2 linked regions of the Thalassobaculum sp. OXR-137 genome follow. The protein of the gene in region 1 interacts with the protein of each later gene in a pairwise test. Links are inferred from orthologs where the notes say so. Each region holds a gene or a part of one and is shown on either strand. Other genes may lie near its edges.

Evidence for each region.
Region 2: the proteins of ptsN (region 1) and trkA interact in binary tests that used the Escherichia coli proteins (3 or more experiments, as listed by UniProt). The link is inferred for Thalassobaculum sp. OXR-137 from one-to-one orthologs.

Annotation. Positions count from the first base shown.
Region 1 is NZ_CP139715.1:1,798,606-1,801,713, forward strand. Bases 284-3,075 are described here. They hold ptsN (PTS IIA-like nitrogen regulatory protein PtsN), read left to right. Parts: upstream 284-1,343; coding sequence 1,344-1,808; downstream 1,809-3,075. Other genes in these bases: rpoN (RNA polymerase factor sigma-54), read left to right, coding at 284-442; hpf (ribosome hibernation-promoting factor, HPF/YfiA family), read left to right, coding at 640-1,227; T8K17_RS08480 (DUF1150 family protein), read right to left, coding at 1,993-2,226; T8K17_RS08485 (Hsp20 family protein), read right to left, coding at 2,229-2,693; T8K17_RS08490 (trypsin-like serine peptidase), read right to left, coding at 2,884-3,075. Outside these bases: more of rpoN, read left to right, coding at 1-283; more of T8K17_RS08490, read right to left, coding at 3,076-3,108. UniProt on the Escherichia coli protein: Seems to have a role in regulating nitrogen assimilation.
Region 2 is NZ_CP139715.1:3,928,369-3,931,576, forward strand. Bases 217-3,108 are described here. They hold trkA (Trk system potassium transporter TrkA), read right to left. Parts: upstream 2,405-3,108; coding sequence 1,028-2,404; downstream 217-1,027. Other genes in these bases: dat (D-amino-acid transaminase), read right to left, coding at 217-978; T8K17_RS18305 (sigma-54 dependent transcriptional regulator), read right to left, coding at 2,429-3,108. In the rest of the region: T8K17_RS18290 (HAD family hydrolase), read right to left, coding at 1-118; more of dat, read right to left, coding at 115-216; more of T8K17_RS18305, read right to left, coding at 3,109-3,208. UniProt on the Escherichia coli protein: Part of the constitutive potassium transport systems TrkG and TrkH. May regulate the transport activity of TrkG and TrkH systems. Binds to NAD(+) and NADH.

The sequences.
Region 1 (3,108 bases):
GGTCTCCACCGAGATCGTGCGGCAGCAGGACGCCTTCTTCGAACACGGCATCCAGTATCTGCGGCCGCTGGTTCTGCGCGACATCGCCGACGCCATCGGCATGCACGAGAGCACGGTCAGCCGGGTGACCAGCAACAAGTTCGCGGCCACCCCCCGCGGCATCTTCGAACTGAAGTACTTCTTCACCTCCGCCATCGCCTCGGCGGCCGGCGGCGAGGCCCATTCGGCCGAGGCGGTGCGGCATCGGATCAAGGGGCTGATCGATGGCGAGCCGGCCAACGCCATCCTGTCCGACGACCGGATCGTCGAACTATTGCGGGCAGACGGTGTCGACATCGCCCGGAGAACGGTTGCTAAGTACAGGGAAGCAATGCGCATTCCCTCAAGCGTGCAACGCCGCCGCGAGAAGGTCGGACAGGCGGTGATGGCCGGCCGCAGATAGCGGGCAGGGGAGCGGCATGACTCGATTGTTGACCTTGAAACGCGCTACACTTAGGTTCCGGCGCTTCGCTCAGATGGGACCGGAATGGGTGGCGCCGGCGCGGCGAGAAAATCGCGCTGCGGAGCAGCTTTAGCTCGTGCGAAACCCAGTGTCCGTACCCACCTATGCGAAGGGCGGACGCAAGATTGGAAATGACCATGCAGATTTCTGTCCAGGGCAAACAACTCGACGTCGGTGACGCGCTGCGTGAGCGGATCGAAACCGAGATCGGGGAGATCGCGACCAAGTATTTCTCCGATCCGATCGAGTCCACGGTGACCATGACGAAGGCGGCGAGCCAGTTCATTGCCGATATCGTCGTTCATGTGGGCAAGGGCATCACGGTCCAGAGTGAAGGCAAGGCCTCCGACGCCCATGCCGCGTTCGACGCGGCGGCGGAACGCATGAGCAAGCGTCTTCGGCGCTACAAGCGTCGCTTGCGCGACCATCACCGCGGACATGCACAGGATGTAATTTCTGCGCAACAGTATATCCTGGCGGCAGAGATTGAGACGGAGGCCGAAGAGGCGCCGGAGCCCGATGGCTGGTCCCCGGTCGTCGTCGCCGAAATGGAGACGGCGGTGGATACCCTGACGGTGGGGGAGGCGGTCATGCGCCTCGACCTGTCCGGCGCCCCGGCGCTGATGTTCCGCAACCGCGGGCATGGGGGAATCAACATGATCTATCGGCGGTCCGACGGAAATGTCGGCTGGGTGGATCCTGCCGGCGCAACCGGCGCAGACTAAACGCGTTCCAATAGACGGACGCGTCCGAAGCAGGTCACTGTCGAGCACGATTCCGACTTCGTCGGCCCCCTGACTGCGGTTCAGGGGGCTGGACGGCCAAAAGAGCGAGCACGAGCATGGACATCACCGACCTGATCTCGACGGACGGTATCCTTCCGAACCTGCGGGTCACCAGTAAGAAGCAGCTCCTTCAGGAGCTGGCGCGCAAGGCGTCCACGCTGACCGGGGTCGAGGCCAGAGAGATCTTCGACGTGCTGTTGGAGCGCGAGCGGCTGGGCACGACCGGGGTCGGCCACGGCATCGCCATCCCGCACGGCAAGCTGCCCAAGCTCGATCGGCTCTATGCCGTGTTCGCCCGGCTCGACAAACCGGTGGAGTTCGACTCGATCGACGACGAGCCGGTGGATCTTGTGGTCCTGCTCCTGGCTCCGGAAGCGGCCGGCGCCGACCATCTCAAGGCGCTTGCCCGCGTCTCCCGGCTGCTGCGTGACCGCGCGGTCTGCACCAAGCTGCGCGGCTGCGAGAGCACCGACGCGATCTACGCCCTGTTCAGCGCCGCGGCGGCCAGCCACGCCGCCTGAGCGGCGGGCGCTCTTTTTCCATGGTTCATTTTTAACCGACTTCCTGGAAGCGGCCCCGCCGCTATCCAGGACCGTGCCCTGGCGTCAATCGCAGGATCCCGGCTCACCCTCGAACAGGGTTCGAGGGCGTCCGGGAAGTCGGGAAGAGGGAAGGATTTTTACCGCGCCGCGGGGGTGCCGGGCCTCAGTGCAGGCTGACGGCCTGCAGGTCGCTCTGGCGGATCGCCAGTTCGGCCAGCTCCCGGGTCGGGAACAGCCGGACGGCCATGCCGTCGGCGGCGTGCACCACATAGTGCTCCGCCCCTTCCTCATGCACCGGCTTGATGAAGGCCACCTGGTTCAGGCCCAGGGTGCCCAGATCCTGCGGGGACATCGCGGCCAGGGCCTGGCGGTTCGACGCGTGATTGGTATCGGACATGTTTACTCTCCTGCCTCCGCGGGCTCGGCATCGACATCGATCGTGTCGGCCTTGCGGCGGGCTCCCTTGATCGGAATGGTCTTCACCGTGGTTTCGGGCAGCGGTCGCTGCAGGTCGATATGCAGCAGGCCGTTGTCCAGTTCGGCCGAGTCGACCTGGATCCCTTCGGCAAGCACGAAGGTCCGCTGGAACTGACGGGCGGCGATGCCGCGATGCAGATAGACCTTGCCGTCTTCCTCGGCCTGACGGCCGCGGACGACGAGCTGATTGTTCTCGAGATGGATCTCGAGATCGTCCATCGTGAAGCCGGCGACCGCGAGGGTGATCCGCAGCCCTGACTCCGACGTCTGTTCGATGTTGTACGGTGGGTACCCGTCCGACTGGGCCTTCTGGACCCGGTCTAGCGCCCGCTCGAAATGATCGAAACCGAGCAGGAGCGGCGAGTTGAACATGGATATGCGTGCCATCGGCAATCCCCTCAAGCGAGCGAGACATCCGGTCCGGGCGACAGGCCCGGCTCGAACCCCGGATCCGCTGTCGCGCGATCCGGACGCACCGATCCTTGCGGCATCGGCTTTCGATAAAGATGGTCGCGCGATCCGGCGATATCAAGAGGCGGAAACAATCGTTGGCGCCGGCCCATGGCAGGAAATCCGGCTAGCGTAGGGCGGCGATCCGCCTGGCGATCTGCGCCGCGCTTACCGGCTCGGCGTCGCCGGTGCCGTCGATCCGGCCGACATGGATCGCGGCGATGCTCAGTCCTTCCGGCCGATCGATCAGCAGGGGCGATCCAGAGTCGCCGGCCACCGCCTCGCAATTGTGCCGCCACTGGCCGCCGGGGCGAGTGCCCAGGAACGAGCAGGCCGGGTCGACGGTCAGCAC
Region 2 (3,208 bases), 2.1 Mb from region 1 along the record:
GGTCAAGGCCGTACTCGCTGAAGGTGGTGGACAGGGCGCGGGTGATGCCGCCCCAATTGTCCACCAGCGTGGAGTCCCAGTCGAACAGCACCGCGTCGGGACGCGGCAGTCGACTCACGCGGTGGCCCCTTCCCCGGCCGCGTACTCCATGTAGCTGTCGCGCAGGCCGCGCGACAGGGTGCCGGCCTTGCCGTTGCCGATCACCACATCGTCGATCTGGGTGACCGGGGTGACGAAGGCGGTGGCCGAGGACGCGAAGGCCTCGCGCGCCTTCTTGGCTTCCTCGACGGAGAACGCCCGCTCCACGTATTTCAGGCCCTGGCGCTCGGCCAGCTTGAGGATCGACAGCCGGGTGATGCCGTTCAGGATGTCGTGGGTCGCCGGCCGGGTCACCAGCTCGCCGTCCTGGGTGACGATCCAGGCGTTGCTCGACGTGCCCTCGGTGACGTTGCCGTCCTCGTCCACCTGCCAGGCCTCGAAGGCGCCGTTCTCGCGAGCCTGCTGCTTGCCCAGAATGTTAGGAAGAAGCGCTACCGACTTGATATCGCAGCGTTCCCAACGAATGTCCCTGATCGTGATGACCTTGACGCCGTTCTCGACCGTCTCCTGGCTCGGCATGGCGATCCGCTTGGCGGTCAGCACGATGCTCGGCTTGGCGTTCTTCGGGAACGGGTGGTCGCGCTTGGCCACGCCGCGGGTCACCTGCATGTAGACCAGCCCGTTGCGGATCCGGTTCAGGCGCACCAGCTCGCGCATGACCGAGCGCAGGGCGCCCCGGCTCATGGGATGGGCGATGCGCAGCTCGTCCAGCGAGCGGTCCAGGCGATCGAGATGCGGCATCTCGTCCACCATCACGCCGTTCTGCACGAGAACCACCTCGTAGACGCCGTCGGCGAACTGGTAGCCCCGGTCCTCGACATGGACCTCGGCATGGGAATGGGGAAGGAAACGGCCGTTCACATAGGCGATCCGGGACATGGGACCTCCGGCTGGGCGAGATGGGAGACAGGAAGGAAGTAAGGGATATCTAGAAGAAATCGAGACGGACGGCGAACAGTTTCTCGACTTTCTTCACCGCTTCATAGGTGGCAAAGACGACCACCCGGTCGCGGGCCTGCACCACCGTGTCGGCGCGCGGCACGATGACCTCCTCGCCGCGCACGATGGCGCCGACGATCACGCCGTTCGGCAGCTTGGCGTCCTTCAGCGGATGGCCGACCAGAACCGAGGTCTCCAGCGCCTCGGCCTCGATCACCTCGCCGAAATCCTCGCGCAGGGAATAGACGCTGCGGATCCGGCCGCGGCGGACGTGCTGCAAGATCGTGGAGACGGTGATGGCCCGCGGGTTCACCACGGCGTCGATGCCGAGCTGGGTGATCAGCGGCGCGTAGGTGGAGGCGTTGATCAGGGCGACGGTCCGCTTGCAGCCCGAGCGCTTGGCCAGCAGCGAGCTCAGGATGTTGACCTCGTCGTCGTTGGAGACGGCGACGAAGGTCTCGGTCTGGGAGATGTTGGCCTCTTCCAGGATCTCCGGGTCGAGCACGTCGCCGTTCAGCACCATGGTGCGCTGGAGCGACTGGGCCACCGAGCGGGCGCGGGCGCGGTTGAACTCGATCACCTTGGCGTTCACGCCGTGATGCTCGCGCTCGATCTCCTCGGCCAGGGTCAGGCCGATATTGCCGCCGCCGGCGATGATGACGCTGCGCGCCTCCGGCTCCTCGTGGCCGAAGCTGGCGAGCGCCCGGGAAAGGTGACGGCTGTCGCAGACGAAATAGACCTCGTCCCCCGGCAGCATCTGGTCCTCGGCCTTCGGCACGATCGCCTTGCCCTCGCGCAGGATGCCGACGATGACCACGGCGAGATCGGTGAACAGCGAGGTGAGCTGGCGCAGGGGTGTGTGGATGATCGGCGTGGTCTCGTCGCAGCGCACGCCGACCACCCGGACCTTGCCGTCGGCCATGGGGACCACGTCGAGCGCACCCGGCACCTGCAGGCGGCGGCCGATGGCGCGGGCCACCTCGCGCTCCGGCGAGATGATCACGTCGATCGGCATGTGCTCGCGCGAGAACAGATCGGCCCAGATCGGCAGCAGATAGTCCTGGTTGCGCACGCGGGCGATCTTGGTCGGCACGTTGAAGATCGAATGGCCGACCTGGCAGGCGACCATGTTGACCTCGTCGCTGTAGGTCACCGCGATCAGCATGTCGGCATCGCGCAGTCCGGCCTGCTCCAGCACGCTGGGATAGGAGGCGAAGCCGGCGATGGCGCGCACGTCGAGGGTGTCGCTGAGCTTCTGGATCAGCTCCGGCGACTGGTCGATCACGGTGACGTCGTTGTTCTCGCCGGCAAGGTGACGGGCGATGCTGGTGCCGACCTGACCGGCCCCGCAGATGACGACTTTCATCGAGCGATGACTTTCATGAGGAGGTCAGCCGGACTGACGGACGGGCTTTTCCGCCTGCTGCAGACCGAGTGACTTGAGCTTGCGGTGCAGAGCCGACCGCTCCATCCCGACGAAGGAGGCCGTGCGCGAGATGTTGCCGCCGAAGCGGTTCACCTGGGCCAGCAGATACTCGCGCTCAAAGGTCTCGCGGGCATCGCGCAGGCTGAGGCCCATGATCTCACTGCCCTTCTCCCAGCGCAGCGCCGCCGGCGTGGCGGAGCCAATCTCCGGCGGAAGCTGGTCGGCGCGGATCGGCTCGCGGGCGCCGCCGCCGGCCATGATCAGCATCCAGTCGACCACGTTGCGGAGCTGGCGCACGTTGCCCGGCCATTCGTAGGCCTGCAATGCCGCGACCGCGTCCTCGCCCAGCGGGCGGGCGGCCATGCCGCTGGCCTCGGCCGAGAGGACGACGAAATGCCGGGCGAGCATCGGCACGTCCTCGCGCCGCTCGCGCAGGGGCGGCACGCGGATCGGCACCACGTTCAGCCGGTAGAACAGGTCCTCGCGGAACCGGCCGGCGCTCATCTCCTGCTGAAGGTCGCGGTTGGTCGCGGCGATCACCCGCACGTCGACCTCGACCTCGGTGTCGCCGCCGACCCGGCGGAACGACTGTTCCTGGAGCACCCGCAGGATCTTGCCCTGGGTCTCCAACGGCATGTCGGCCACCTCGTCCAGCAGCAGCGTGCCCTTATGGGCCAGTTCCAGGGTGCCGATGGTGCGCGGCTCCGCCCCGCCCGGCTCGGTGCCGAACAGTTCCGTCTCCAG